DNA from 4 places in the Streptomyces sp. NBC_01454 genome. Region 1 is predicted to be linked to each of the others. Evidence: riboswitches for the same ligand, from Rfam matches in the RefSeq annotation. Region 1 holds a riboswitch; each other region holds the start of a gene.
What was found. Region 1 has a riboswitch for cyclic di-AMP ahead of OIU81_RS22010 (transglycosylase family protein). Riboswitches for the same ligand answer to the same signal wherever they lie in the genome.
Positions count from the first base shown of each region.

Region 2: it holds a riboswitch for cyclic di-AMP, as region 1 does, so the genes downstream of both, OIU81_RS02085 (C40 family peptidase) here and OIU81_RS22010 (transglycosylase family protein) in region 1, are expected to answer to the same signal.
Region 3: it holds a riboswitch for cyclic di-AMP, as region 1 does, so the genes downstream of both, OIU81_RS08965 (M23 family metallopeptidase) here and OIU81_RS22010 (transglycosylase family protein) in region 1, are expected to answer to the same signal.
Region 4: it holds a riboswitch for cyclic di-AMP, as region 1 does, so the genes downstream of both, OIU81_RS13860 (C40 family peptidase) here and OIU81_RS22010 (transglycosylase family protein) in region 1, are expected to answer to the same signal.

Region 1 is NZ_CP109460.1:4,943,760-4,951,006, reverse strand. It holds gene OIU81_RS22035 (peptidoglycan recognition protein family protein) at 1-124, shown strand, start outside; gene OIU81_RS22030 (Ppx/GppA phosphatase family protein) at 387-1,331, opposite strand; gene OIU81_RS22025 (DUF501 domain-containing protein) at 1,328-1,900, opposite strand; gene OIU81_RS22020 (FtsB family cell division protein) at 1,996-2,448, opposite strand; gene eno (phosphopyruvate hydratase) at 2,607-3,893, opposite strand; gene OIU81_RS22010 (transglycosylase family protein) at 4,233-4,907, opposite strand; cyclic di-AMP (ydaO/yuaA leader) riboswitch at 4,915-5,081, opposite strand; gene OIU81_RS22005 (transglycosylase family protein) at 5,333-6,409, opposite strand; gene OIU81_RS22000 (cytochrome P450 family protein) at 6,648-7,247, opposite strand, start outside.
Region 2 is NZ_CP109460.1:572,205-579,451, forward strand. It holds gene OIU81_RS02075 (ATP-dependent Clp protease proteolytic subunit) at 1-604, shown strand, start outside; gene OIU81_RS02080 (hypothetical protein) at 611-919, shown strand; cyclic di-AMP (ydaO/yuaA leader) riboswitch at 1,208-1,398, shown strand; gene OIU81_RS02085 (C40 family peptidase) at 1,403-1,876, shown strand; gene OIU81_RS02090 (LysE family translocator) at 1,948-2,616, opposite strand; gene OIU81_RS02095 (LysR family transcriptional regulator) at 2,688-3,605, shown strand; gene OIU81_RS02100 (8-amino-7-oxononanoate synthase) at 3,648-4,862, opposite strand; gene bioB (biotin synthase BioB) at 5,019-6,179, shown strand; gene OIU81_RS02110 (adenosylmethionine--8-amino-7-oxononanoate transaminase) at 6,172-7,247, shown strand, end outside.
Region 3 is NZ_CP109460.1:2,061,136-2,068,382, reverse strand. It holds gene OIU81_RS08970 (M16 family metallopeptidase) at 1-1,009, shown strand, start outside; cyclic di-AMP (ydaO/yuaA leader) riboswitch at 1,223-1,379, shown strand; gene OIU81_RS08965 (M23 family metallopeptidase) at 1,392-2,171, shown strand; gene OIU81_RS08960 (GntR family transcriptional regulator) at 2,452-3,141, shown strand; gene OIU81_RS08955 (HPr family phosphocarrier protein) at 3,541-3,822, opposite strand; gene OIU81_RS08950 (bifunctional acetate--CoA ligase family protein/GNAT family N-acetyltransferase) at 4,043-7,069, shown strand; gene OIU81_RS08945 (DUF5998 family protein) at 7,108-7,247, shown strand, end outside.
Region 4 is NZ_CP109460.1:3,194,832-3,202,078, reverse strand. It holds gene OIU81_RS13885 (PspC domain-containing protein) at 1-383, shown strand, start outside; gene OIU81_RS13880 (response regulator transcription factor) at 473-1,192, shown strand; gene OIU81_RS13875 (alpha/beta hydrolase) at 1,393-2,517, shown strand; gene OIU81_RS13870 (C40 family peptidase) at 2,570-3,730, opposite strand; gene OIU81_RS13865 (hypothetical protein) at 4,055-4,408, shown strand; gene OIU81_RS13860 (C40 family peptidase) at 4,570-5,709, opposite strand; cyclic di-AMP (ydaO/yuaA leader) riboswitch at 5,717-5,899, opposite strand; gene pcrA (DNA helicase PcrA) at 6,186-7,247, shown strand, end outside.

The sequences.
Region 1 (7,247 bases):
GGTGGACGGCACGAAAAAGGACGTGACGACAGTTACCGGCCACCGCGACTGGCTGACCACCGACTGCCCCGGCGATTCGATGTACGACCTCCTCACCCAGGTCCGCGCGGCCGCCGCACCCTGACCCACGCCAGGCCGCCCGTGCGCCGGGCGCACTTCGGCAGCCGCGCGCGCTGGGTTGCGGGCGCCGCCGTCGCAGCGTGTCGCGCAGGTTCTCTCTCCGAAACCGATGGCCGCGCCGCCGCGAAGCGACGCCGGAGCCGTGGCGTCTTGCCGCCGGGGGTTGCGACCTAGAGGATTACTCAGGCCACATTGCCGCAGGTCAGGGTACCTTCCTGTCCTCCTCGGCAGAGGCCGTTGCCGACCTCTGCCGCACCGTGCTCACCTCAGCCCGCGAGACTCCAGGCGATGCCGTCCAGGATGTCGTGCTCGCTGACGACGACCTCCGCGGCGCCGGTCCGCTCCATGATCGACAGCAGCACGAGCGCGCCCGCGGCGATCACGTCGACCCGGCCCGGGTGCATGACGGGGATCGCCGCGCGCTCGGCATGGGTGGAGGCCAGCATCCGGTCCGTGATCTCGCGGACCGTCGCCAGCGGGATCCGGGAGTGATGAATGGCCTCGGAGTCGTACTGGTCGAGGCCCAGCGCGATCGCGGCGACCGTGGTCACGGAGCCGGCCAGGCCCACGAGGGTGGCGGCCTCGCTCAGCGGGACGGTCTCCTCGGCCCGGTCCAGCGCCGCGGCGATATCGGTCTTGATGGCGCTGATCTGCCCCGGGGTCGGGGGGTCGCTGATGGCGCCCTCGTGCACCAGATGCCGCTCGGTCATCCGTACGCAGCCGACGTCTACCGAGCGCGCGGCGCGCACCGAGTCGCTGCCGAGGACGAACTCGGTCGAGCCGCCGCCGATGTCGACCACCAGGAAGGGCCGCTCCAGGTCCGCGCGGCCGGTGAGCTCCTTGGTGGCGCCGTCGAAGGAGAACTCGGCCTCCTGGTCGCCGGTGATCACCTCGGGCTCCACGCCCAGGATGTCCACCACGCCGCGGACGAAGTCCTCGCGGTTCTCCGCGTCCCGGGAGGCGGAGGTCGCCACGAAGCGGACCTGCTCGGCGCCCAGATCCTTGATCACCGCGGCGTACTCACGGCAGGCCGCGAAGGTGCGCTCCAGCGCCTCGGGCGCCAGCCGTCCGGTGCGGTCCACGCCCTGGCCGAGCCGGACGATCTGCATCCGGCGGTCGAGGTCCTTCAGCTCGCCGGTCGCCGGGTCGCAGTCCGCGACCAGCAGCCGGATGGAGTTCGTACCGCAGTCGATGGCGGCGACCCGCTTCACGTGGCGTCTCCTTCGGGGGCGTCCTGAGCTTCGGTGTCCTGGGCTCCGGTGTCCTGGCAGGGGGTCACGCACGGCCCCTTCTTCCACCACTCCGGGAGCATCGCGAGGGCCTCGTCACCGAGCGGGTTGACGCCCGGCCCGGCGGCCAGCGAGTGACCGACGAGGACATGCAGGCACTTGACCCGGTCGGGCATGCCGCCGGCGCTCGGGAAACCCTGGAGCACCTCGATCGCGTCCCGCCGCCGGATGTAGTCCTCGTGCGCCGCGCGGTAGGCGGCGGCAAGCTCCGGGTCGGCCGCCAGGCGCTCGGACATCTCCTTCATCACGCCGTTGGCCTCCAGCGTGCCGATCGCGGAGGCCGCGCGCGGGCAGGTGAGGTAGTAGAGCGTGGGGAAGGGCGTGCCGTCCTCCAGGCGCGGCGCCGTCTCGACGACATCGGGCCGGCCGCAGGGGCAGCGGTGCGCGATGGCGCGCAGCCCGCGCGGCGGGCGGCCCAGCTGCTCCTTGAAAGCGGCGATGTCCGCGGCGGTGGGCTCGGTGGGCTCGGTCTGGGGCGGGGGGGTGTCCATGTGCGCTTTCGGTGAGGTGAGTGGTGAGCGGGGCGGGCATGCCGTCCCGTATCCGACAGTACGGGGCGGCGCCCGCCGGCGGTACGGGCCCGGCCCTACCGCTTGTCGGCCGAGTCGACGGCGTCCCAGAGATTCTCGTACCAGGGGCGCTGCGCGGCCTGCGGCCCCTTCGGCGCGGAGCCGGTGCCGGAGCCGTCCTGGACGAGGTAGCCGGTCTCGCCCGGCATGACGTAGTGAAGGTGACGGCGGGCCTGCTGACGGACGTACTCCGGGTCCTGCCAGCGGGCCTGCTGCTCGCGCAGCCGCTCCAGGGCGGCGCCGGCGTCCTGCGCGCGGTGGCGCTGGTCGGCGATGTCGGAGCGCTGGGAGACGTACTGCCTTATCGGGTAGGCGAGGGCGACGACCAGCGAGCACATCACCAGGGCCAGCAGGGCGGCGCGGCCGGTGAGGCGGTTGCGGCGGGGCGGGCGGGCACGGTAGACGCGGGCTGCGGCCTGCTCGCCGAGGGCCTTGAGTCGGGTCGCGGTCGAGAACCGGTCCGCGGGCACGTCGTCTCCCCTTCACTGACGGACGCCTGACTGCTGAAGCAGACGCGTCCCCGGCAACGGTACGGGACCGTTGCCGGGGACGTACGGGGTGCTGGGCGGTTGTCTCGCCCGATTAGCCCTCGCCGCCCCGGTCCCCCGGGGCGGCGGGCCGCCGTGGGTCAGCTGCCGTGACGGAACCGCGGGAAGGCGGAGCGGCCGGCGTAGACCGCGGCGTCGTCGAGGATCTCCTCGATGCGCAGCAGCTGGTTGTACTTGGCGACGCGCTCGGAGCGGGCCGGGGCGCCGGTCTTGATCTGGCCGCAGTTGGTGGCGACGGCGAGGTCGGCGATGGTGACGTCCTCGGTCTCGCCGGAGCGGTGCGACATCATGCACTTGAAGCCGTTGCGCTGGGCCAGCTCGACGGCGTCCAGGGTCTCGGTCAGCGAGCCGATCTGGTTGACCTTCACCAGCAGCGCGTTGGCGGAGCCCTCCTCGATGCCGCGGGCGAGGCGCTCGGGGTTGGTGACGAACAGGTCGTCGCCGACGAGCTGCACCTTGGCGCCGAGCTTGTCGGTGATGACCTTCCAGCCGGCCCAGTCGTCCTCGAACAGCGGGTCCTCGATGGAGACCAGCGGGTAGGCCGCGACCAGCTCCTCGTAGTACTCGGTCATCTCGGCGGCCGAGCGGTCCTTGCCCTCGAACTGGTACTTGCCGTCCTTGCAGAACTCGGAGGCGGCGACGTCCAGCGCGAGCGCGATGTCCTGGCCGGGGGCATAGCCGGCCTGCTTGACGGCCTCGAGGATGAGGTCGAGGGCCTCGCGGTTGGAGCCCAGGTTGGGGGCGAAGCCGCCCTCGTCACCGAGGCCGGTGGACAGCCCGCGCTCCTTCAGGACCTTCTTGAGGGTGTGGTAGACCTCGGCGCCCCAGCGCAGCGCCTCGGAGAAGGACTCCGCGCCGATCGGGGCGATCATGAACTCCTGGATGTCCACGTTGGAGTCGGCGTGCGAGCCGCCGTTCAGGATGTTCATCATCGGCACGGGCAGGACGTGCGCGTTCGGGCCGCCGAGGTAGCGGAACAGCGGGAGGTCGCTGGCCTCGGAGGCGGCGTGCGCGACGGCGAGGGAGACGCCGAGGATGGCGTTGGCGCCGAGCGAGCCCTTGTTGTCGGTGGCGTCCAGGTCGAACATGGCCTGGTCGATCAGCCGCTGCTCGGTCGCGTCGTAGCCGACGAGCTCCGGGCCGATCTGCTCGATGACGGCCAGGACGGCCTTCTCCACGCCCTTGCCGAGGTAGCGGTTCGGGTCGCCGTCGCGGAGCTCGACGGCCTCGAAGGCGCCGGTGGAGGCACCGGAGGGCACGGCGGCACGGCCGGTGCTGCCGTCGTCGAGGCCGACCTCGACCTCGACCGTGGGATTACCTCGCGAGTCGAGAATTTCGCGGGCTACGACGACGTCGATGGACGGCACGTTGTCTCCTTCGTGGGTGTCTGGAGTTCTGCAGCACGAGCCTAACGGCCCCGGGCGCGTGAGCTTGCCCTTGGCCCGCTCCGTGGGACGGAATTACGGAAGGAAGAGCCCAAAGGCCCAGTTCACGGGACCTTTGACCGCATTGTTCGCGCACCGGCCAACGCCGCGGAACGGTGCCGGTCAGCGGCTTGCGCCGGCAGTGGATCTCCCCCGGTGCGACCCGAGGTGTGAGAAACCCCGCCGCGGCGCGCTGGGGGGAATGGCGCGCCGGGCGGGGCTGTCTCACGGAGGAAGCGGGCCCGCCGCTCGGGCCGGCAGGAGTTCCGGTGAGGAAACGGCTCAGACGTTGAGCTTCTGGCCCGGCAGGATCAGGTTCGGGTTGCCGCCGATGACCGACTTGTTGGCCTCGTAGACCGACTTCCAGTTGGTGCCGTGGGCCTTGGCGATCTTGGCGAGGGTGTCGCCCGCCTTCACGGTGTAGTTGCCGTGGCCCAGGGACTTGCGCTCGGTGGAGCGCGAGGCACGCTTCTCGGGCGCGGCCGGGGCCTTCTTGGCCTCGGTCTTGGCCTCGGTCTTGCCGGAGTCCTGCTGCGGGGCGGACTTGGTCTGGGAGCCGGAGGTGTCGACGTTCGCGGCGGGGCCGCCGGCGGTCAGGTTGCCGGCACCGGCGCAGGACCAGGCGCCCGGGCCCTGGATGGCGAGGAGCTTCTCGGCGGCGGCGATCTGCTGGCTCTTGGAGGCCTGGTCGGCGCGCGGTGCGTACTGGGTACCGCCGGCGGCGGCCCAGCTGGAGTTCGAGAACTGCAGGCCACCGTAGTAGCCGTTACCGGTGTTGATCGACCAGTTGCCGCCGGACTCGCACTGGGCGACCTTGTCCCAGGTGGAGACCGAGGCGGCGGAGGCGGAGGTGGCGCCCATCAGCGGGACGGCCACGGCCGCACCGGCTATGCCGGCGAGGGTGGCGACGCGGACGGCCTTGGAGGGACGACTGTGCTTGCCTTTGTTGATCAGCATGGTTCGTTCGTTTCCTCACCGACGCCTGCGAGGTGAGCTGTCGGGTTCGGGCTGTGAGTGGCCCGGCCGTGTGCGCATCGCACGTGGCTTCACCCCAAGCCGGTCGCCCGCTTTCACGGGCGGGGCCGGCACTTACCTTGGTTCCCCCGCTCCTGCCTACGGCGCTTGCGCGTCAACTGCCCCCGATCACCGGCAGGATTCGGCGTGTGACCGGAGGGCCCGCTTTGGCGAGCGGTCCTGACGTTAAGCAGCAACCCCCGTGGTGTTCAAACCCCACCATCTGCGCCAAGTTGACCGATTTCGATCACGACTGGGTCACATCTCCGCAGGTGGGGCGCGGTACGCCGGGGCCGGACGGTCCCGGGCCCCCTGAGGTCAACGAGACCCTTGTCTCACTTTCACCAAAGGGGGCAAAGGGGGACGAACTAGCCTGCGTTCTGCCCGAGATCGAGCACCTGGCCCGGCTGGATCAGGTCCGCGTCGGAGCCGATGACGCCCTCGTTGCGGTCGTAGAGGGCGGTCCAGCCGCCGGCCAGCCGGTGGGCCGTGGCGATGGCTGACAGGCTGTCACCCGGGCGCACGGTGTAGTCGCCGTCGGCCGCCGGGCCCGAACGGTGCGCGTCACCGCCGCGCGAGGCCCTGCCGCCGCCGTCACCCTGGCCGTCCCCACTGTTCCAGCTGTCCCCACTGTTCCGGCTGTCCTGACCGTTCCGGCCGTCCTGGCTGCCGTCGCCGCCCTTGTGGTCCGCACCTCCGCGGTGCCTGCCCTGGGCGGGCTTCTCCCGCGGCGTGCCGGTGGTGTCCGGGCGGCTGCCGGCGTCGGACGGGTCGGCGGACGGCGAGGGGTCCTTCTGTCCGTCGCCGGGCGTCGCGGAGCCGGACGGGTCGGGCGTGCCGGACGGGTCGCCGCCGCGGCCGGAGTCCGGGGCGTCGGGCGAGGGCGTCGACCGCGTCGGCTCGTCGGACGGTCCGGTGCCCGTGTCGCCGCCCGGCTCGTCCTGCCCGCCCGTGGCCTCCGAGCCGTCGTGCATGCCGGACGAGCCCCAGGGGTCGGTGGCGTCCCCGTCGTCGGACGGGTCGGGCGCCGGGGTGCCGGTGCTGCCGGGGTTGACCTCCGGCGCGCGGCCGTCCCGGGCCAGCCCGGCGTCCGCCGCACAGCTGGTCCACACCTCCGGGCCGCGGCGGTCGAGGATCGACTGGGCCACCACGATCTGCTGGGCGCGGCTGGCGAGGTCGGGGCGTGAGGCGTAGGCGGAGCCGCCGTAGTTGTCCCACATCTCCTGGGTCAGCTGCAGGCCGCCGTAGTAGCCGTTGCCCGCGGCCGCGCTCCACTCCCCGCCGCTCTCGCACTGGGCGACCTTGTCCCAGGTCGTGGTGTCGGCGGCGTGGGCACCGCTCGCGCCGAGCAGCGGCAGGGCGATGCCGGCGCCGGTCACTCCCGCGGTGACAAAGATGGCCGGTGCCTGACGGGGGCGACGGTGTCGGCCGTTCCCGGAACGCATGCGGATGCCTTTCGCGCGGTGGAGTTGTCGGACGAGCTGTCCGACGGACTTCCGGCCGGGGCGGGCAGGGCAGCACCAATACACCGGTTCACCGCTCCCCCGCTTCGGCCGATCGAATGAAGCCCGTCGATCGTCGGTCGAAAGGTAGCCGGGGTCACGGGTAGTCACAAGTCGGTGTAGCGCAGATCACGCAATGGTCACGCGGCTGACGCGCTGTCAAATATGGCCTTGCCGCTGGTCAGGGGCGCTCGGGTGTGAACTTCACCGGGAGCGACCGCAGTCCGCGCATGATGAGCCCGCCGCGCCAGCGCAGCGCGTCGGGTTCCGCGGCGAGACGGAGGTCCGGGAGCCGGGTCAGCAGTGTCGCCAGCGCGGTCTCTCCCTCCAGCCGGGCCAGCGGAGCGCCCAGGCAGTAATGGATGCCGTGCCCGTATCCCAGATGCTGGTTGTCCCGCCGGGTCAGGTCGAGCACGTCCGGCTCCTCGAAGCGCGCCGGGTCACGGTCGGCGGCGGCCAGCACCACCAGGACCGGGTCCCCCGCGGCGATCCGCTGCCCGCCCAGCGTCAGCTCCTGGGTCGCGAACCGCCAGGTCGCCAGCTCCACGGGGCCGTCGTAGCGGAGCAGTTCCTCGATGCCGGTGGTGAGCAGGTCGCGGTCGCCGGCCTCGACCGACTTCTGCAGCAGCTCGCGCTGGGCGGGGTGGCGCAGCAGCGCGTAGGTGCCGTTGCCGATGAGGTTGACGGTGGTCTCGAAGCCGGCGAAGAGCAGGATGAACGCCATCGCGGCGACCTCGTTCTCGGTGAGGTGCTCGCCGTGGTCGGAGGCCCGGATCAGGGC
Region 2 (7,247 bases), 4.4 Mb from region 1:
GGAGTTCACCGAGCGCACCTCGCAGGGCACGCGCACGATGGACCCCTACTCCAAGCTGCTCAGCGAGCGCATCATCTTCCTGGGCACCCCGGTCGACGACGCCTCCGCCAACGATGTGATGGCGCAGCTCATCCACCTCGAACACGCCGCGCCCGAGCAGGACATCTCGCTCTACATCAACTCCCCCGGCGGCTCGTTCACCGCGATGACCGCCATATACGACACGATGAACTTCGTGTCGTGCGACGTGCAGACCGTCTGCCTGGGGCAGGCCGCCTCCGCCGCCGCGGTGCTGCTGGCCGCCGGCGCCCCCGGAAAGCGGCTGGCACTGCCCGGCGCCCGGATCCTGATCCATCAGCCGGCACTCCACGAGCCCGTCCAGGGCCAGGCCACCGATCTGCAGATCCAGGCGGAGGAACTGCTGCGCACCCGCGACATGTTGGAGGAGATGCTCGCGCGGCACACCGGTCAGCCCCGTGCGCGGATCGCCGCCGACATCGAACGCGACAAGATCTTCGACGCCCGCGCCGCCCAGGAGTACGGCCTGATCGACGGCCTCACCCGCGACCGCAAGCAGTCGGCGCACCCGCCCACCGGGCGGTGAGCGCGCATGCTGCCACCCGAACTCCCGCCGCTGCCCGCCCTCACCCGCGCCGAGGGTGAGCTGATCGACCGCTATCTGGAGGTGCTCGATCTGCTGGGCCGCATCAACCCGGCCCGCGGCGGTGGCACCTACAGCGGGCTGCGCGCCGCCCAGGCACTCGTCGGCAAGGCCACCGGACTGCGGGACGCGCTGACACTGATGCACCAGCGCGGCGAGAGCGAGCTGCACCGCGACACCCTGACCCGCGCGCTGCGGGTGCTGGACGGCGAACGGCGGGCCGGGCTCGTGGCGCTGCCGCCGCCCGAGGAGATCTGACGCGACACGCGGTGGGGCTGCCCATACGGCGTAGCCCTCACGGCCGTTGCGCAGTGGCCACGAATTGCCCCTTCACCGGCAATTTCTCCGGTCCCGGATGTTTCGTTCCAGGTCCGGGGCGTGCGACACCCGGGATCCTGACGCCTGAGGGAACAAAACCCACCATTCAGGCCAAATGTGACCCATCTCACACACGGCAATTTCAACTCGGAGTTTGGGCGGCGGGTGCGTGAGGATCCCTTCGACGACAAGACCCCGCCACAGCGACGGGGCGGTCCGGACGGGCGCCTAATCCCGCCGCCGTACCGGATGTCCGGTCGACGTTCTGGACCGGCGGGAGCGGAGGACCCGAGCAGGACGGGGTCCACGGCCTTCACGGGCCGGCGGACTCCTTGGGGTGAAGCCGTACGCACGGCCGGGCATTCTTCGCCTGCCCGAACCCGACAGGTCTTCCTTCGCAGGCGGCTGACGAAGGGTTTGCGCATGACTGTGCGCATGCATACGCCGAGTGTGCTGGCGCGCACCGGCACCGTCGCCGCGCTGACGCTGGTCACGCTCGGCGGAACGATGATCGCCCCGGGAGCGACCGGGGACGTGGAGGCCGCGTCCGTGTCCGCACACGCGCTGCGGGTCGCCGCCTCCAAACGGGGCTCCCCCTACCGGTACGGCGCCCAGGGGCCCAACGCCTTCGACTGTTCCGGGCTGACGCTGTACTCGTTCCTGCGCGCCGGCCGGGTCCTGCCCCGTACCGCCGCCGCGCAGTACAGCCGCACCCGGCACGTCCCGGCCGCGGCCCGCCGCGGTGGCGACCTGGTCTTCTTCCATTCGGGCAGCGGCATTTACCACGTGGGGATCTACGCCGGGAACGGCCGGATGTGGCATGCGCCCAAGGCCGGGAGCACGGTGCGGCTGGAACGGATCTGGAGCCACGGGGTCTGGTACGGGCGGGTGCGCTGAGCCGCGCACTCTTCTGACTACCCGTCAATTACCTCCGGCCGAACGGCCGGAGGCACGGGGCGTGCCGCGATTCAGGCGAGCACCACCTCGACCAGCAGGACGCCCCCCAGCGCCGTCAGCAGCGCTCCGGTGGTGGCCTCCAGGGCACGGGCCACCCGCGGGCGGCGCAACCAGGTGCCCAGACGGTCGACGAGCAGCGCGACGGCGGGGAACCACACCAGCGCCATCGCGACGACCAGGGTGGCCAGCAGCAGCGTACGGGGCAGTGCGGGCTGTCCCGCCGGGACGAACTGCGGCAGCAGACTGAGAAAGAGGACCGGGGCCTTGGGATTGAGCGCGTTCGCCAGGAAGCCCTGGCGCAGGCTGCGCGCGGTGCCCAGCGGCGCGGCCGGGTGGCTGTCGTCGCCCGGCGCCCCTTCAGCGGGTGCGGCCGTCGGGTCCGTGGTGGCCGCCGGGCGCCGCAATGCCGCGGTCAGCGCGCGGGCCCCCAGATACAACAGATAGCCCCCGCCGAGCAGTTGGACGGCCCCGAACAGCGCGGGCACGGCGACCAGCACGGCCGCGAGCCCGGCCACCGCCACTGCGGTGTGCACCAGCAGCCCGCCGGCGACCCCGACCGCGGTCGCCACCCCCGCGCGCCGCGAGTCGAGCGCGTTGCGCACCACGACCGCGAAGTCCGCGCCCGGCATGGTGACCATGCCCGCGGCGACTCCGGTGAAGGCCATCAGCTGTCCGTCCATGCCAGCAGCTTCGCTGGTCAGAGCCTTTAATGGGTAGTGGCAATGTTCTGGGAGGGCCTAAAGAGGTTCTTATGTACGACCCCACACGACTGGCCGCACTGGTGGCGGTGGCCGAGGCCGGCTCGATCACCCGGGCCGCCGCCCGACTGGGCTACACCGCGCCCGCACTCTCCCAGCAGCTGGCCAAGCTGGAGCGGGAGGCGGGGACGGCGCTGCTGGTGCGCCACCACCGGGGGACGCGGCTGACGGCGGCCGGGGAGCTGCTGCTCGTGCGGGCCCGGCGGGTGCTCGACGAGCTGGCGCAGGCGCGGCACGAGCTGGCCCGGCTGGCGGGGCTGTCCGGGGGCCGGCTGCGGGTCGGCACGTTCATGACCGCCGGTACGCATCTGCTGCCGCCCGCGCTCAGCGCCTTCCGCCGGGCGCACCCCGATGTGGAGCTGAGCGTGACGGAGTACGTGCCGCCACAGGCCGCCGAGGCGGTGGCGGTGGGCGACGTCGATCTGGCGCTGACGCATGCCTATGTGCCGGGCGAGGCGATGCCGCCGCCGGACGGGGTGCGCCTCGAACCGCTGCTGACGGAGGAGCTGGTGCTGGTCACGGCGCCCGGCCATGCCCTGTCGGCGGGCCCCGGACGGCTGCCGCTCGCCGAACTCGCCGGACAGCCGCTGGTCAGCATGGCGCCGGCCAATCCCAACCGGCGGGAGGTGGAGGCGGTGCTGGCGGCGGCCGGGGCGAGCGTCGCGGTGCGCTGTGAGTCGCCGAGCTATGCGGTGGCGTGCGCGCTGGTGAGCGCGGGGCTGGGGGTGGCGGTGGTTCCGGAGATGGTGGCGGAGGGCTCGGTGACACCGCTGGGGGTCCGCCGGCTGGACCCGCCCGAGCTGCGCCGCCGGATCGCGGTCGCCCACCGGCCCGACGCCGGCAGCCCGGCCGCGGACACCCTGCGGGCCCTGCTGCGCGGCGCGTTCGCCCGCCACTCCCCCGCACCGTGACCACGGGAACGACGACGGGCGACGCCCGCTCCTGACGACGGGTCAGCCGACCGGCGCCGTGGCCAGGATCGTGCCGACCGCCGTGTCAATCTGATCGTCCGTCAGGTCCGCCCGGGCGGTCAGCCGGAGCCGGGAGATCCCGTCGGGCACCGACGGCGGCCGGAAGCAGCCGACGACGAGTCCGGCCGCGCGGCAGTCGGCGGCCCAGCCGACCGCCGCCTCCGGCGAGGGCGCGCGGACCGAGACCACCGCGGCGTCCGGCCGCACCGCCGTCAGACCTGCCGCGGTGAGCCGGTCGTGCAGCGTGCGTGCGACCTGCCCGGCCCGGGTGGCGCGCTGCGGTTCACGGCCCAGCACCCGCAGCGCGGCGAGTGCGCCGCCGGCCGCCGCCGGGGCGAGACCGGTGTCGAAGATGAACGACCGGGCGGTGTTGACCAGGTGCTCGATGACCCGGGCCGGGCCGAGCACCGCACCGCCCTGCGCGCCCAGCGACTTGGAGAGCGTCACGGTGGTCACCACATCGCCGTCGCCGGCGAGCCCGGCCGCCCACAGTGCGCCGCGGCCGCCCTCGCCGAGGACGCCCAGTCCGTGGGCGTCATCGACGAGCAGCGCGGCGCCCCGCGTCCGGCAGACCTCGGCGAGTGCGGGGAGCGGGGCGGCGTCGCCGTCGACCGAGAACACCGAGTCGGTGACGGCGAGCGCCCGGCCGTCGTGGCCGCCGAGCGCGGCGCGTACGGCCTCCGGGTCGGCGTGCGGGACCACTTCGGTGCGGGCCCGGGACAGCCGGCAGCCGTCGATGAGGGAGGCATGGTTGCCCGCGTCGGACACGACCAGGGTGCCGGCGGCGGTGAGCGCGGTGACCGCGGCGAGATTGGCGGTGTAACCGGACGAGAGCACCAACGCGGCCTCGAAGCCGCAGAAGGCGGCGAGTTCCGACTCCAGCCGGGCGTGGAGTTCGGTGCTGCCGGTCACCAGCCGGGAGCCGGTCGCGCCCGCGCCCCAGCGGTGTGCGGCGGCGGCCGCGCCACGGGTGACCTCGGGGTGCCGGGCGAGTCCGAGGTAGTCGTTGCCGGCCAGGTCGAGCAGCGGGTGGTCGGCCGGGCGGGGACGAAGGGTGCGGACCAGTCCGGCGCGCCGGCGTGCGTCGCGGGCTTCATCGATCCAGTCGAAGGCGGTGCCGGGTGCCGGACGGCGGGCCTCGGCGGGGGCCGCCGGTGAGCTGTCGCGGGGCAGCGTGGGGGCGGAGTCCTGCGGCATCGGCGTCCTTCGTCCGTGGGCCTCGATTGTGGGCTGTTGATAGACGTTAGCGGTCGTTCCGCAGGCCCACAGTGTGGCGATACACACACCTCCATCCAGGGTCGTTGTGGGAATCCTCCTTGGCCGGGGACGGTGACGTAGGCCAGGATCAACGCCATGGACCTGCTGAACGCACTGGTGGACAAGGGATTGCGGCGCGAGTTGCCGACCCGCGAAGAGGCGCTGGCCGTGCTGGCGACCTCCGATGACGAACTGCTCGATGTCGTGGCCGCGGCCGGAAAGGTGCGCCGTCAGTGGTTCGGGCGGCGGGTCAAACTCAACTATCTCGTCAACCTCAAGTCGGGTCTGTGCCCCGAGGACTGCTCGTACTGTTCGCAGCGGCTGGGGTCGAAGGCGGAGATCCTCAAGTACACCTGGCTCAAGCCGGACGACGCCTCCAAGGCGGCGGCCGCGGGGGTCGCCGGCGGGGCCAAGCGCGTCTGTCTGGTGGCCAGTGGCCGTGGTCCCACGGACAGGGACGTGGACCGCGTCTCGAAGACGATCTCCACCATCAAGGAGCAGAACGAGGGCATCGAGGTGTGCGCCTGCCTGGGTCTGCTCTCCGAGGGTCAGGCCGGGCGGCTGCACGAGGCGGGCGCCGATGCGTACAACCACAACCTCAACACCTCGGAAGCCACATACGGCGACATCTGCACCACGCACGACTTCTCGGACCGTGTCTCCACCGTCCAGCAGGCCCAGGCGGCCGGAATGTCGGCCTGTTCCGGGCTGATCGCCGGTATGGGGGAGAGCGACGCCGATCTCGTCGATGTGGTCTACGCGCTGCGCGAGCTGGACCCCGACTCCGTCCCGGTGAACTTCCTGATCCCCTTCGAGGGCACCCCGCTCGCCAAGGAGTGGCACCTCACCCCGCAGCGTGCGCTGCGCATTCTGGCGATGGTGCGGTTCGTCTGCCCGGACATCGAGGTGCGGCTGGCCGGCGGCCGCGAGGTGCATCTGCGCAGCATGCAGCCGCTGGCGCTGCACCTGGTCAACTCCATCTTCCTCGGCGACTATCTGACCAGCGAGGGCCAGGCCGGCAAGGACGATCTGGCGATGATCGCGGACGCCGGTTTCGAGGTCGAGGGCACCGACACCAGCACGCTGCCCGAGCACCGCCGCGCGAGCTGCGGCGGGGCGGAGCACGCGGAGTCCACCTGCGCGGGCGGCGACGCGGCGCCCGCCGCCACGATCCCCGCGCCGCCCGAGGAGAGCCGCCGCGACCTGGTCTCGGTGCGCCGCCGGGGTGCCGGTACCGAGCTGCCGCCCAATGCCTGAGCCGCTCTCCCCCCGCGAGCTGCTGGCCCTCGACCGGCAGCACGTGTGGCATCCGTACGGGCCGATGCCCGGCCGGACCGCACCGCTGCTGGTGGAGTCGGCCTCCGGGGTCCGGCTCCGGCTGGCCGAACCGGTCGAGGGCCGGGACGAGTTGGTGGACGGCATGTCGTCGTGGTGGTCGGCGGTGCACGGCTACAACCACCCGGTGCTCAACGAGGCGGCGCACGGCCAGCTGGGGCGGATGAGCCATGTGATGTTCGGCGGGCTCACCCATGAGCCCGCGGTGCGGCTGGCGAAGCGGCTGGTGGACATCACCCCGGAGCCGCTGGAGCACGTCTTCCTCGCCGACTCCGGTTCGGTGTCGGTCGAGGTCGCCGTGAAGATGTGCCTGCAGTACTGGCGCTCGCTCGGCAAGCCGCGCAAACAGCGGCTGTTGACCTGGCGGGGCGGCTATCACGGCGACACCTGGCAGCCGATGTCGGTGTGCGATCCGGACGGCGGAATGCACGAGCTGTGGCAGGGGGTGCTGCCGCGGCAGATCTTCGCGGACGCGCCGCCGGCCGGCTTCGATGCCGCACCGGACGAGGCGTACGCGGCGCAGCTGCGCGAGCTGATCGGCCGGCACGCCGAGGAGCTGGCGGCGGTGATCGTGGAGCCGGTGGTCCAGGGTGCGGGCGGGATGTCGTTCCACTCCCCCGGATATCTGCGGGTGCTGCGGGAGGCCTGCGACGCGCATGGCGTGCTGCTCATCTTCGATGAGATCGCGACCGGCTTCGGCCGTACGGGCTCGCTCTTCGCCGCCGGACACGCCGGGGTCTCCCCCGATGTGATGTGTCTCGGCAAGGCACTGACCGGCGGCTATCTGACCCTGGCGGCGACGCTGTGCACGGCGGCCGTCGCGGACGGCATCTCCCGCGGTGCCCTGCCGGTGCTGGCGCACGGCCCGACGTTCATGGGTAATCCGCTCGCCGCGGCGGTCGCCGATGCCTCGATCGATCTGCTGCTGTCCCAGGACTGGGCGCAGGAGGTCAAGCGGATCGAGACCGGACTGCGGGCGGGGCTGGCGCC
Region 3 (7,247 bases), 2.9 Mb from region 1:
CGCCCCCGCCTTCCCGGAGAGCGAGGTCGAGCGGCTGGTCCGCAACCGCCTCGACGAGATCCCGCACGAGCTCGCCAACCCGGCCCGGCGCGCCGCGATGGCGCTGTCCAAGGAGCTGTTCCCGGCCACGGCCCGGATGTCGCGCCCGCGCCAGGGTACCGAGGAGACCGTCGCGCGCATCGACGCCGCGGCCGTCCGCGGCTTCTACGACGCCCATGTACGGCCCGCCACGGCCACCGCCGTCATCGTCGGCGACTTCACCGGCGTCGACCTGGACGCGGCGCTGGCCGACACCCTCGGCGCCTGGAGCGGCTCGACGGCCGAGCCGCTGAAGGCCTCGCCGATCGCCGCCGACGACACCGGCCGCGTGGTGATCGTCGACCGTCCCGGTGCCGTCCAGACGCAGCTGCTCATCGGCCGGATCGGCCCCGACCGGCACGACCGGGTGTGGCCCGCGCAGGTCCTCGGCACGTACTGCCTGGGCGGGACCCTCACCTCCCGTCTGGACCGTGTGCTGCGTGAGGAGAAGGGCTACACCTACGGGGTGCGCGCGTTCGGCCAGGTGCTCCGCTCCACCGCCCCCACGTCCCCCGAGGGGGCCACGGGTGCCGCGCTGCTGGCCATCAGCGGCTCGGTGGACACCGCCTCCACCGTTCCGGCCCTCGAGGACCTGTGGAAGGTGCTGCGGACCCTCGCGGCAGGGGGGCTGACCGACGACGAGCGGGATGTCGCCGTGCAGAACCTCGTCGGGGTCGCGCCGCTGAAGTACGAGACCGCGGCGGCCGTCGCGGGCACGCTGGCCGACCAGGTGGAGCAGCACCTCCCGGATGACTTCCAGGCGCAGTTGTACGCCCGCCTCGTGGAGACCGGCACGGTCGAGGCGACCGCGGCGGCGGTCAGCGCGTTCCCCGTGGACCGGCTGGTGACGGTCCTCGTGGGTGACGCGGCGCAGATCGCCGAGCCGGTCAAGGAGCTGGGCATCGGCGAGGTGACGGTCGTCGGCGGCTAACCCCGCCCGTATGACGAAAGGTCATATATCGACAAAGCGGCTCCCGTGGCACTCACTCGCCACGGGAGCCGCTGTATGTCCGTTTTCTTACAGCTGGTTGCGCAGGTTCTTGTGGCATCCCGCACAAAAATCGGCTTCTGTTTGCCCCACGAAAGTGGCCCCGTTTAGCGTCGTCCCGGCTGTTCGTCACAAGTCCGCCACAACAGTGGCACCGGACAGTCATCGCCGAGTCCCCGTACGGCGCGAGCCAGGGGAGCCGGGGACCCACGCGTCCCTTGGGGTGAATCGGACTCCTCTCCCGAGGAGCCCGTAGGAGACCTTCCTGCTCCGAACCCGTCAGCTAACCCGGTAGGCGAGAAGGAGGGAAAGGACAAGCCCGTACATGGCGTTCATCCGTGCCACCGGGAAGCACCGCCGCGCCAACCGTCCTACCCGGACGACCCGCAACGTCGCCGGTATAGCCACCCTCGCGGCGGGCGGTGTGGTCGCCTCCGTGGCCTCGCCGGCACTGGCCGCGACGGACGTGGCACCCACCCATGACACCGGTCTGCAGCAGGCCGTCGTGATGGGTGACGAGCTCGCCGGCCATGTCGCGGCCCAGGCCGACGCGCAGCGCGCCGCCGCGGAGTCCGCCGCCGCACAGGCGAAGGCCGAAGCCGTCGCGAAGAAGCAGGCCGACGAGGCCAAGCGGCGTGCCGAGGCCGCCCACAAGGCCAAGGTGCGCGCCGCCCGCGATGCCGAGCGCAAGCGTCTGAACACCTTCGTCGCGCCGGTCGCCGACTCCTACGTCTCCACCGGCTACAAGGCGTCCAGCAGCCTGTGGTCCTCGGGCAGCCACACCGGCATCGACTTCCACGCCGCCTCCGGCACCAGCGTCCGTGCCGTCGGCTCGGGCACCGTCGTCGAGGCGGACTGGGGCGGCTCGTACGGCAACAACATCGTGATCAAGATGAACGACGGCACGTACACCCAGTACGGTCACCTGTCGTCGTTCGCCGTCTCGGTCGGCCAGAAGGTCACCCGCGGCCAGCAGATCGCCCTCTCCGGTGCCACCGGCAATGCCACCGGCCCGCACCTGCACTTCGAGGCCCGCACCGGCCCCGACTACGGCTCGGACATCGACCCGATCACCTACCTGCGCGCACACGGCGTCAACGTCTGACCTGCCGCTGGCCCGTCCCCACGCCCGGGAGGGGTGCCCCGCACCGCGCGTCCTCCCGAAGCCCCGGTCCCATGACCGGGGCTTCGGCGTATCCGGCGCGGCGTCGCGTTTGCGGTGCGGGGGGCGTGCACCGGAGGCGGAGCCGGCGTGCCCACGACTTCCGGCCAAAAGTATCCATGAATATTCTGTGCCCGTCGGAAAAGCCGTGCCGGTCTAATAGAGTCACGGAAAAGCCGCCGACCGGCGGCGTTTCCTGGGGATCACGGCGGAGGCTCGGAAGATGCGAGGCCATATTTCCGCGCATGCGGTGTGCACGGCGATTCGCGACGACATTGTCTCCGGTGCGCTGGCGCCGGGGAGCCGGCTGATCGAGGAGATCCTCGCGGCCCGTTACGGCGTTTCCAGAGTGCCGGTCCGTGAGGCGCTGCGCACCCTGCAGTCCGAGGGCTTCGTCACCACCCGCCACCACGCCGGGGCCTGCGTCGCCGAGCCCACCGCGCAGGAGGCGGCCGATCTCCTGGACGTCCGCGCCCTGTTGGAGCCGCTGGGCGCCGCCCGCGCGGCCGCCCGCCGCAGCCCGGCCCACCTCAAGGTGCTCCGCGGCCTGGTGCGGCTCGGCCGCGAGCGGGCCCGGCACGGCGATCCGGGGGACCTGCAGCAGCTGGACGACTGGTTCCACGAGACGCTGGCCCAGGCGGTCGGCAGCCCCAGCCTGACGGCGCTGCTGACCCAGCTGCGGCGCAAGATCGAGTGGATGTACGCCGTGGAGCCGCCGACCCGCTCCGCCGAGTCGTGGGACGAGTACGGTGCCGTGCTGGACGCGGTGGCCCGGGGAGACGCGGAGCGGGCCCGCGCCCTGATGGCGGCTCATGTCGAGCGCTCACTCCCCGTGTACCGGCTGCGACGCCCGCTCAAGACCGGGGTGAGGGATCCGAAACCGCCCGTCAACACGGTGCGCGTCCGCCCTTAACAACCGTCCCGTATACAAAGAGGTCCCGCATGCGAAGAAGTGCGGGACGTGTGGAACGGGCTTCGGTGAGCAGAAGCGAGATCCCTCCGGTGCAAATGCGGCCGGTATTCGGGGATCTATTCTGTGGCGCCGCGAACGGTGAATGGTGCGCGCCGAATGGTGCACGTTTTGCGGCACCGAGATGGGTTGTCACAGCTGACGTGCGCGCTATTTCTCGCCCGCCGGATTTCCGGGTGGTCGGGAAAATCCGGTGCACCCGCGCGACAAAGGCGCGCGCGGCGGCCGTGCACACACCGTGGCCCCGCCTCGGACTCAGGGCGCAGTGAAGCGGCCCCGTCGCGGCAACCGGTGACCGGTCGCCGCGACGGGGCCGCCGCGTACAGCAGAGAGCCTGTGGGCTCAGACGGTCTCGGGGAGCTCCTCGAGACCCTCGGCGACGAGCTTGGCCAGGCGGTCGAGCGCGGCCTCGGCGCCGTCGGCGTCGGAGGCCAGCACGATCTCCTCGCCGCCCTGGGCGCCGAGGCCCAGGACCGCGAGCATGGAGGCGGCGTTCACGGGGTTGCCCTCGGCCTTGGCGATCGTTATCGGGACACCGGAGGCGGTGGCCGCGCGGACGAAGATCGACGCGGGGCGGGCGTGCAGGCCTTCGGCCCAACCGACATTGACGCGGCGCTCTGCCATGGTGTTGCCCTTCAAAGTCGTGACTGTTGTCTAGACCAGTCTCTCACGCTGCCGGACCTGCTCCAGCGGACGCGCCTGCTGGCCTTCGCCGCCCCTGGTCCCCAAGGGAGGCCCGGCCGGCCGGGCCCGCCGCACGGTCTCCACGGCATCATCGGCCTGCCTGCACCCCGAGCGTACGCGCGCCGGGCCCGTTGTCGGTGCCCGGCCGTACGCTGTCCGCATGCAGAAGTCGCAGGACCACGCGTACCCGACCCACTGGGAAGCAGACGTGGTGCTGCGTGACGGCGGGACGGCGCGGATCCGCCCCATCACCCCCGACGATGCCGAGCGGCTGGTCTCCTTCTACGAACAGGTCTCGGACGAGTCGAAGTACTACCGCTTCTTCGCCCCCTACCCGCGCCTGTCCGACCGCGATGTGCACCGTTTCACCCACCACGACTACGTCGACCGGGTCGGTCTCGCCGCGATGGTCGGCGGCGAGTTCATCGCCACCGTCCGCTACGACCGGATCAACGACCAGGGCCTGCCCGCCAAGGACCCCGAGGACGACCAGGCGGAGGTCGCCTTCCTCGTCCAGGACGCCCACCAGGGCCGCGGCGTCGCCTCCGCCCTCCTGGAGCACATCGCGGCCGTCGCCCGTGAACGCGGCATCCGCCGGTTCGCCGCCGAGGTGCTCCCGGCGAACTCCAAGATGATCAAGGTGTTCACCGATGCGGGCTACACCCAGAAGCGCACCTTCGAAGACGGTGTGGTCCGGCTGGAGTTCGATCTGGAGCCGACCGAGCAGTCCATGGCTGTGATGCGCGGCCGCGAGCAGCGGGCCGAGGCCCGCTCCGTCCAGCGGCTGCTCACCCCGCGCTCGGTCGCCGTCATCGGCACCGGCCGCGCCACCGGCGGTGTCGGCCGCACCGCCCTGCGCAGTCTCCTGGACTCCGGCTTCACGGGCCGGGTGCACGCCGTCAACCACGCGTTCCCCGACGGGATGCAGCGGCTGGACCCCGAAGGCGTACCGGCCGTCCGCGCGCTGCGCGAGATCTCCGAGCCGGTCGATCTCGCCGTCGTCGCCGTGCCCGCGGACCGCGTCCCCGACGTCGTCCGTGACTGCGGTGAACACGGCGTCCAGGGGGTGCTGATCCTGTCCTCCGGTTACGCCGAGGCGGGCCCGGAGGGCAGGGAGCGGCAGCGCGCCCTGCTCGGCCAGGCCCGCTCGTACGGCATGCGGCTCATCGGCCCCAATGCCTTCGGCCTGATCAACACCGCCCCCGGTGTGCGGCTGAACGCCTCCCTCGCGCCCCAGATGCCCGGTGCCGGCCACATCGGCCTGTTCACCCAGTCCGGCGCCATCGGCATCGCCCTGCTCAGCGGACTGCATGCGCGCGGCCCCGGCGACGGCGGCATCGCCGGCATCTCCGCCTTCGTCTCGGCCGGCAACCGCGCCGACGTCTCCGGGAACGACCTGCTCCAGTACTGGTACGAGGACCCGGACACCGATGTCGTGATCCTGTATCTGGAGTCCATCGGAAACCCCCGCAAGTTCGCCCGGCTCGCCCGCCGCACCGCCGCCGTCAAACCGGTCGTGGTCGCCAAGGGGGCCCGGCACAACGGCACCGCCCCGCCGGGCCACGCCGTGCCCACCGTCCGGGTTCCCGACAGCACCGTCGCCGCCCTGATGCGCCAGGCGGGCGTGATCCGCGTCGACACGGTCACCGAGCTGATCGACGCCGGGCTGCTGCTGGGCTCCCAGCCGCTGCCGGCCGGCTCGCGCATCGCCATCCTGGGCAACTCCGAGTCGCTGGCGCTGCTGGCCTACGACGCCTGCCTGACCGAACGGCTGCGCCCGCAACGGCCCCATGTCCTGACCTCGGCCGCGACACCCGACGACTTCCGGGCCGCGCTCGACGAGGCGCTGGCCGGCGACGGCTGCGACGCCGTGGTCGTCACCGCCATCCCCTGGGTGGGGGAGGGAGCCGCGGTCTCCCCGGGCGGGGGTGAGGGCGCCGCGCTCGCCGCCGCCCTGCGCACCGCCGCCGAGGCCCACCCGGAGAAGCCGGTCACCGTTGTCCATCTCGCCATGGACGAACTGGCGGAGAGGCTCGCGGCACCGGCACCGGCACCGGCACCGTCACCGGGAGGAGCCCAGGCATCGGGGCCCGACGCCCCCGCCGGTGACCGGGCGGCCCGCCACGAGAACCCGGCTCCGGCACCTGCCCCGTCGTCCCCGGAGTCCGCGCCGCCCCCGCGCCACCCGTCGTATCCCGCACGCCCCCCGGTCCCCCCGGGACCGCCGCCCACTCTCACCGCAGCGCAGCCGGCCAGGGCCCGTGACGCCGAGGCCACCGCCCCGCCCCCGCGCCGCGCCGCACCCCTGCGCATCCCCGCCTACCCCGCCGCCGAGCGTGCCGTCCGTGCGCTCGCCGAGGCCGTCCGCTATGCCACGTGGCGCCGGGAGGCCGCCGATCCGGGCCGGGTGCCCGAGTACGACGACATCCAGGAGGCGGCGGCCGGCGCCGACATCGAGCGCCTCCTCGACCGGCTCACCCGCGACGTCCCCACCGGCCGCTCCGTCCCCGTGCCGGCCGAGGACGCCGAGGCCCTGCTCGCCCGCTACGGCATCCACACCCGCCCCGTCCTCCCCGCCCCCGACCCGGACACCGCCGTCCGCGCCGCCGCCCGCCTCGGCTATCCGGTGGCCCTCAAGACCACCGCACCCCATCTGCGGCACCGCGCCGACCTCGGCGGCGTACGCCTCGACCTCGCCGGCGAGCGGGAACTCCGCCGCACCTATGCCGAATTGACCGATTTCCTCGGCTCCCCGGAGGAGCTGCGTCCGGTCGTCCAGTCGATGGTGCCGCGCGGTGTCGACACGGTCATCCGGGCCGCCATCGACCCGGCCGCCGGCGCCGTCCTCTCCTTCGGCCTGGCCGGTGCGCCCTCCGAGCTGCTCGGCGACATCGCCCACCGCCTCATTCCCGCCACCGACCGCGAGGTCGCCGAGCAGATCCGCTCGATCCGGGCCGCCCCGCTGCTCTTCGGCTGGCGCGGGTCCCAGCCCGTGGACACCGCGGCGCTGGCCGAACTGCTGCTGCGGGTCTCCCGGCTCGTCGACGACCACCCCGAGGTCGTCGGTGTGGACCTCGAACCGGTGGTCGTCGCCGCCCACGGCCTCTCCGTTCTGGGTGCCTCCGTCCGCCTGGCCAGGCCCCCTGCCACCACTGACCTCGGCCCCCGCCGGCTGCCCGTCTACTGAGGCTCTCGCGGCCCGGTACGCCCCGTAAGATGGACCCCATGGCTAAGACCGGTACGACGACCCAGGGACTGCGTGCGGCGATCGAGCGCAGTGGCTATTACCCGACGCTCGTGGCCGAGGCGGTGCAGGCCGCGGTCGGCGGTGAGCCGGTCGTGTCGTACCTCGTCCATCAGGAGAC
Region 4 (7,247 bases), 1.7 Mb from region 1:
GCAAGGCCGCCGCCGAGGTCGAGGACCACCACGGCGTCCCCATCGAGGTCGTGGTCGTCGGTGACTGCCCGCTGGACGAGGCGCTCGGCGCCCAGATGCAGGCCGCGCGCGAGGCAATGGTCAACGCCGCCAAGTACGGTGGCGAGGGCGGCGCGGTGCAGGTGTTCGCCGAGGTGGAGGGCCTCACGGTCTTCGTCTCGGTGCGCGACCGCGGCCCCGGATTCGACCTGGACGCGGTCCCCGAGGACCGCATGGGCGTACGGGAGTCCATCATCGGACGCATGGAGCGCAACGGCGGGACGGCCCGGCTGCGCTCCGCTCCCGAGGGCGGCACGGTCGTCGAGCTGGAGATGGAGCGCGCGGCGAAGGAGCACGACGCATGACGGCGCCCGGCCAGGAACGGCCGGTGGCGACACCGCGGGCCGGCACACGGGATGATGGCGGGGCAGACACCGAGGGACGGGCGGAAGAGATGAGCAGCGAGGGCGCACAGCAGGACGGCACCGGCACCGGCACCGGCGCGGCCGGCGACCGGACCGTACGGGTCGTACTGGTCGACGACCACCGGATGTTCCGTACGGGCGTCCAGGCCGAGATCGGGGAGACCGGGCGCACCGGCGTCGAGGTGGTCGGCGAGGCCGCCGACGTCGACCAGGCGGTCACGGTCATCACCGCCACCCGCCCCGAGGTCGTCCTCCTGGACGTCCACCTCCCCGGTGGCGGCGGCGTCGAGGTGCTGCGCCGCAGCGCCGCGATGATGGCCGACGCCGAGCGCCCGGTCCGCTTCCTCGCGCTCTCCGTCTCCGACGCCGCCGAGGACGTCATCGGCGTCATCCGTGGGGGCGCCCGCGGCTATGTCACCAAGACGATCACGGGTACGGACCTGGTCAACGCGGTCTTCCGGGTCTCCGACGGCGATGCGGTCTTCTCGCCGCGGCTGGCCGGCTTCGTCCTGGACGCCTTCGCCTCGACCGACGCCCCGCCGATCGACGAGGACCTCGACCGCCTCACCCAGCGCGAGCGGGAGGTCCTCCGGCTGATCGCCCGCGGCTATGCGTACAAGGAGATCGCCAAGCAGCTGTTCATCTCCGTGAAGACCGTCGAGTCCCACGTCTCCGCGGTGCTGCGCAAGCTCCAGCTCTCCAACCGCCACGAGCTGACCCGCTGGGCGGCGGCCCGGCGACTGGTCTGACGGGTCTGACCTGCGGCCCCGGCGCAGAAGCCGGGGCGGCGGACGGCACACGGGGGCGTGACGAGCGTGTAAAGAAGCACCAAAGACGGGCAACCAGGACCGCGAGGATCACCATCTAAGGGCGCGGAGAGGCTCACTGCCGAAGGCGGGGCCGGAACCATCCCCCATCCTTCGCGTAGCTGTCCTGGAAGCGAGACCCGATGAGCCTGACGGGCACGCCCTTCTTCCTCACCTCGATCACGCTGTTGATTGTCGCCGTCGTGCTGCCGCTCGCCCTGTGGGGCCGGGTAGCCGGCCCGCCTCTGGTGCGCGGTCTCGCACGGCTGTTGATGCTGCTGTTCGCCCAGGTCACGGCCATCACCTTGGTCTTCGTCCTGGTCAACAACGCCAACAATCTCTACGACACCTGGGGCGATCTGCTCGGCACCGACAGTCATGTCGCGGCGGCCCGGGACCTCGGCCCCGACGGTATGGGCGGCCAGCAGATCAAAAACGAGCCCAAGCAGATCCAGCAGTTCCGCCCCGCCGACGACCCCCGGGTGGGCGCCGGTGTGCGGATGACCGACCTCAAGGGCCGGATATCCGGGGTCGTCGGCGAGGTGTACGTCTGGCTGCCGCCGCAGTACAACGACCCGGCCTACCGGAACAAGAAGTTCCCGGTGGTCGAGCTGCTGCCCGGCTACCCCGGCTCGGCGAAGTCCTGGCTGGGCTCCCTGCACGCCGCCGAACAGCTCCAGCCGCTGATGCAGAGCGGCCAGGTCAAGCCGGCCATCCTGGTCGCGCCGCGCACCAACCTCCTCGCCGGCGCGGACACCGGATGCGTCAACATCCCCGGGCAGGTCAACGCCGACAGCTGGCTGACGGTCGACGTACGCAAGATGGTCATCGACAACTTCCGCGCCGGCGACAAGCCGGGCTCCTGGGCTCTGGCCGGCTACTCGGCGGGCGCGCACTGCGCCGCCAAGCTCGCCCTGGCCCACCCGGACCGCTACCGTGCCGCGGTCGCCATGTCCGGCTACAACGACCCGGCGCTGGAACGCGATTCGCTCGCCGGCAAGGACCCCAAGCTGCGCATCGAGTCCAACCCGCTGCACATCCTGAAGGCCGCCAACGCGGCCGGCAAGCCGCCGCGCACCGCCCTGTACGTGTCGGGTGCGGCGGGCGACGGCTACCAGGCCGGCATCGGGCTGCGCCAGCTCGCCAAGCGCCCCACGACGGTGGCCGTGCAGCTGATCCCGGCGAACGCGGGCGGCCACACCACGGCCGTGTGGCGCCACCAGGTACCGGAGATCTTCCACTGGCTGGGGAGGCAGCTCCGGGCGTGAGCACGCCGTCCGCGCCCGCGGCCCCGCGCCGGGCCGGCCGCCGGGGCCGCTCCTAAGCCGGACGGGTGGCCGCGGCGAACGGCATCTGGTCGATCGGCGCGATGCGTACCGGCGCCCCCGGATGCGGGGCGTGGATCATCTTGCCGTCGCCGATGTAGAGCCCCACATGGCTGATGCCGGAGTAGAAGAACACCAGGTCACCGGGGGCGAGTTGGGACCGGTCGACCCGCGGGCCGGAGCTGATCTGGGTGTAGGTGGTCCGGGGCAGGGCGACGCCGCCGGACTTCCAGGCGGCCTGGGTCAGCCCCGAGCAGTCGTACGCGGAGGGGCCCGTCGCGCCCCAGACGTACGGCTTGCCCAGCGCGGCGTAGGCGAAGGAAACGGCCCGCGCGGCACGGGGGTTGGGGGCGGCCGCCGCGGCACCCCCGGCGCCGGGGGCGATCCCCGCGCCGTGGGTGATCCCGTCGAGGGGGCCGTCCCCGCGCGTCCCCCGGTCCGGGTGGTCCCGGCCGGCAGCCTCCTTGCCGTCGCCGTCGCCGTCGCCGTCGCCGTCCCGGCCCGCCATCCGCTTCCGCTGCTCGGCGGTCAGCCGGTTCAGCAACTGCTCGGCGGCGTCCAGCTTGTGGACGACCGTGACCCGGTGCTTCTTCAGCGTGGCCTCGGTGGCCGCCAGCCGCTCCGCGGTCTCCTCGGCCCGCTGCCGGACCTGCCGTACGCTGCCGAGCCGGCGCGCGTAACCGGCCACCGCGGTCGCCTGATGGCTGCCCGTACGCTCCAGGACCGCGGCGCCGTCGAGATAGCGCTGCGGATCCGCGGACAGCAGCAGCCGGACGGTCGGGTCCACCCCGCCGGAGCGGTACTGGCTCGCGGCCAGGGCGCCCAGCTCGGTGCGGGCGGTGTTGAGCTTCTGGGTCCTGCGGGCGGCCTCGTCCTGCAGCCGGCTCAGCTCCCGGCGTGCGGTGCCGGCGGCTTCCTTCGCACCGTTGTAGTTCTGCGTGGCCACCTCTGCCTCCTGGTACAGCGCGTTGATCCGGCCCTTGACCTGGGCGGGGGTGGGCTGGGGCGCGGCCTGGCCGGTGCCGTCGAAGACGGTGGCGGTGGCGGCACCGGCGAGTGCCAGCGTGGCGGCGGTGCGCGCGGTGCGCGTGCCGCCGGTCAGCGAGGCGAGCGGATGCTGCCGGGGCTTGCGGTGCGAGGCCACGGTGGCCGTCACTTCCTTCCCTTCGAGCCGGGGGCCGGCGGCGGTCCGTAACGGGGGAACGAACCGCCGCCGCACCTCGCGGCGAGGCGGCCGACGGGTCGCCGGTGGGGGGCCGGCGACGGCGGGGAGTCGACCGCCTGGAGGAGGACGCTAAGCCTGGGTGTTGCGCCGGGGGGTCCGCTTGCCCGGCATTGTTCGCTTTCGACCGGTGCGGGTGTGCCGATGACCGTGCGGCCGACGGCCGGACGGCCGGTACCGGCCCGCCCATGACCGAAGCGACGATTGTGGGCGCCCTGCCCGCAGGGCCGTGCTATGCGGCGGCTACGATCCCGCACTATGGACGTAGTAATCAATCTCTTCGTCGCCCTGCACATCATCGGCATCGCCTCCCTGCTCGGAGGCTTCCTGACCCAGATGAAGGCGATGGGCGCGGGCACCGCCCGCTTCGTGCCGGCCATGCTGCACGGCGCGCTGACGATGCTGGTCACCGGCGTCGCGCTGGTCGGCCTCAACGAGGCCCAGGGCCACCACGTCAACACCCTCAAGATCGGCATCAAGATGGCCGTCCTGGTGGTGATCCTGGCGCTGGTCTACGTCAAGCGCGACGACGAGACGGTCGACAAGCCGCTCTTCGGCGCGGTCGGCGCGCTGACGGTGGCCAACATCTTTATCGCGGTGCTCTGGACCTGAGAAGGACCTGAGCGGCGCGCCGGACCTGACGGCGCGGACCACCGCCCCACCACGGCACACCGCGCGGTCCTCGCACTCCATATCGGAGGCGACGGCCGCGCGGTGGCGTGTGGGGGGTGGCCGTGGGGGGTGGCCTGTGGGGGAGCGGAGGGCGCCGGGCCTCAGCCCGGGCGGACGCTCCCGTAGATGGGCATGTAGTAGATCGACTCCACCCGGACGCTGGCGCCCGGGTGCGGCGCGTGGATCATCTTGCCGTCGCCTATGTACATCCCGACGTGGCTGATGTCGTCGAAGAAGAACACCAGGTCACCGGGTTGCAGATCCTTGGTGGACACCCGCGTGCCGATCTTGACCTGGTCCCAGGTGGTCCGCGGCATCGTGACGCCGGTCGCCTTCCACGCCGCCTGCGTCAGCCCCGAGCAGTCGTAGGAGCTGGGGCCGGTCGCACCCCAGACGTACGGCTTGCCGATCTGGGCGCGGGCGAAGGCGATCGCCTGCGCGGCCTTGGTGGAGGACGGGGTGCCGGTCGAACCGCCGCCGTCCGAGCCGCCACCGGTCTGGCCGCCCGCGGAACCGCCGCCGTCGTGCTGCCGCTCGCGCTGCCTGCGCGCCTCCTCGTCGGCCTTGCGCTTGGCGGCCGCCTCCTTCTCGCGCTCCAGCTGCGCCAGCCGCGCCTTCTCCTGCGCGGTCAGCCGGGACAGCAGCTGACGGGCCTCGGTCAGCTTGTCCTGGACGGAGCGCTTGGACTCCTTGAGGGACGCCTGCGACTTCTGCAGCCGCTCCAGGCTGTCGGTCGCTTCGGCCCGCTGGTGCGCCGCGGCCGCCGCCTGCTCCTGGTAGTCGGTGACGGCCTGCTTCTGCCGGCCGGTCAGCCGCTCCATGAGATGGCTGCGGTCGAAGAACTGCTGCGGGTCCTTGGCGAGCATCAGCTGCGCCGTCGGGTTCATCCCGCCGGTGCGGTACTGGGCCGACGCGTACATGCCCAGCTGGTGCCGGGACCTGTTCATCTGCTCGGCGCGCTTGGCCGCGGCGTTGAGCAGGCCGTCGACGGTGTGCTGCTGTTCGCCGGCGCGCTCCTTGGCTCCGTTGTACTTCTCGGTGGCCACCTCGGCCTGGTGGTAGAGGTCGTCGACCTTCTTCTTGACCTCTTCGACGGTGGGTTTCGGCGCCCTGGGGGCCGCGTCGGCGGTCTGCGAGAGCAGGGTGACCGACGCGAGGGCAGCGGTGGTGAGCCCGGCAGCCGTACGGCGGCCTCCGGGCGAGGCGAGGACGCTGGTGCGCGGCTTGCGATGGGACGCCAAGGCCGGCAACTCCTTCCGTGACCGCCTACCGGGTTAGCTGTCGGGTTCGGGCGGTGTCGATGACGGAAGGCTTGCCCTACGGTCCGACGTCCGTCTGTGACGGCCGTACGGATCGATTCACCCCGGTGGTGCTGGTGGGTCCCCGGCTCCGGGTGCCTCATGGCAGGGCCGGACTCGGCGCGGCGGCCCGTGCGGACACTGTCGTACGCGGGGAGGCGGGCTGCCTGAGCGAGGACGTTAGCCAACTCGTGTGGCTCCTGTGAAGGCTGATGTTCGATATGCCCGAAACCTTTTTGTGACCTGAACGCGATGCGGGGGTTGTTGTGGCAGATGTCGGATTCGGGTAGACGGGGCGCCGCACCATTCGGCCCGGGCCCGGCCGCCTGACCAGCGCGCCGCCCCGCGCGCCCGGTATACGGCCGACAATCGGCACTGCGCGGCGGGTTGTCAGTGCGGCGGCCTAGACTCGGTGGGCGATGAGCAGCCTCTTTGACGACAGCTTCCTGGCGGACCTCGGCCACAAGGGCGAGGAGCACCCGCCGCCTCCCGAGGACGGGCACGAGCCAGCCCCCGAGGAGATCCCCGCCGACCTCTTCGGCGGGAAATTCGACGCGCCCGGCCCCAGAGAGACCCACTACCGCGACGGCGCCGCCCGCCCCGCCGTGGATGCCGCCGCGCTGCTCGAGGGGCTCAACGACGAGCAGAAGGCCGCCGTGGTGCACACCGGCGGCCCGCTGCTGATCGTCGCCGGCGCCGGCTCCGGCAAGACCCGGGTGCTCACCCACCGCATCGCCCATCTGCTGGCCGAGCGCCATGTCCACCCCGGCCAGATCCTCGCGATCACCTTCACCAACAAGGCCGCGGGCGAGATGAAGGAGCGCGTCGAGGAGCTCGTCGGCCCGCGCGCGAACGCCATGTGGGTCTCCACCTTCCACAGCGCCTGCGTCCGCATCCTGCGCCGCGAGTCCAAGAAGCTGGGCTTCACCTCCTCCTTCTCGATCTACGACGCCGCCGACTCCAAGCGCCTGATGGCGCTGGTCTGCCGCGATCTGGATCTGGACCCCAAGCGCTACCCGCCCAAGTCCTTCAGCGCGAAGATCTCCAACCTCAAGAACGAGCTCATCGACGAGGAGAGCTTCGCCGGGACGGCCGCCGACGGGTTCGAGAAGACGCTGGCCGAGGCGTATGCGATGTACCAGGCCCGGCTGCGCGAGGCCAACGCCCTGGACTTCGACGACATCATCATGACGACGGTCAGTCTGCTCCAGGCCTTCCCGGATGTCGCCGAGCACTACCGCCGCCGCTTCCGCCATGTCCTCGTCGACGAGTACCAGGACACCAACCACGCCCAGTACACCCTCGTGCGCGAGCTGGTCGGCCCCGCCGAATCGGCGGCCGAGCTGTGCGTCGTCGGCGACGCCGACCAGTCGATCTACGCCTTCCGCGGTGCCACCATCCGCAACATCCTCCAGTTCGAGGAGGACTACCCCGACGCGACCACGATCCTGCTGGAGCAGAACTACCGCTCCTCGCAGACG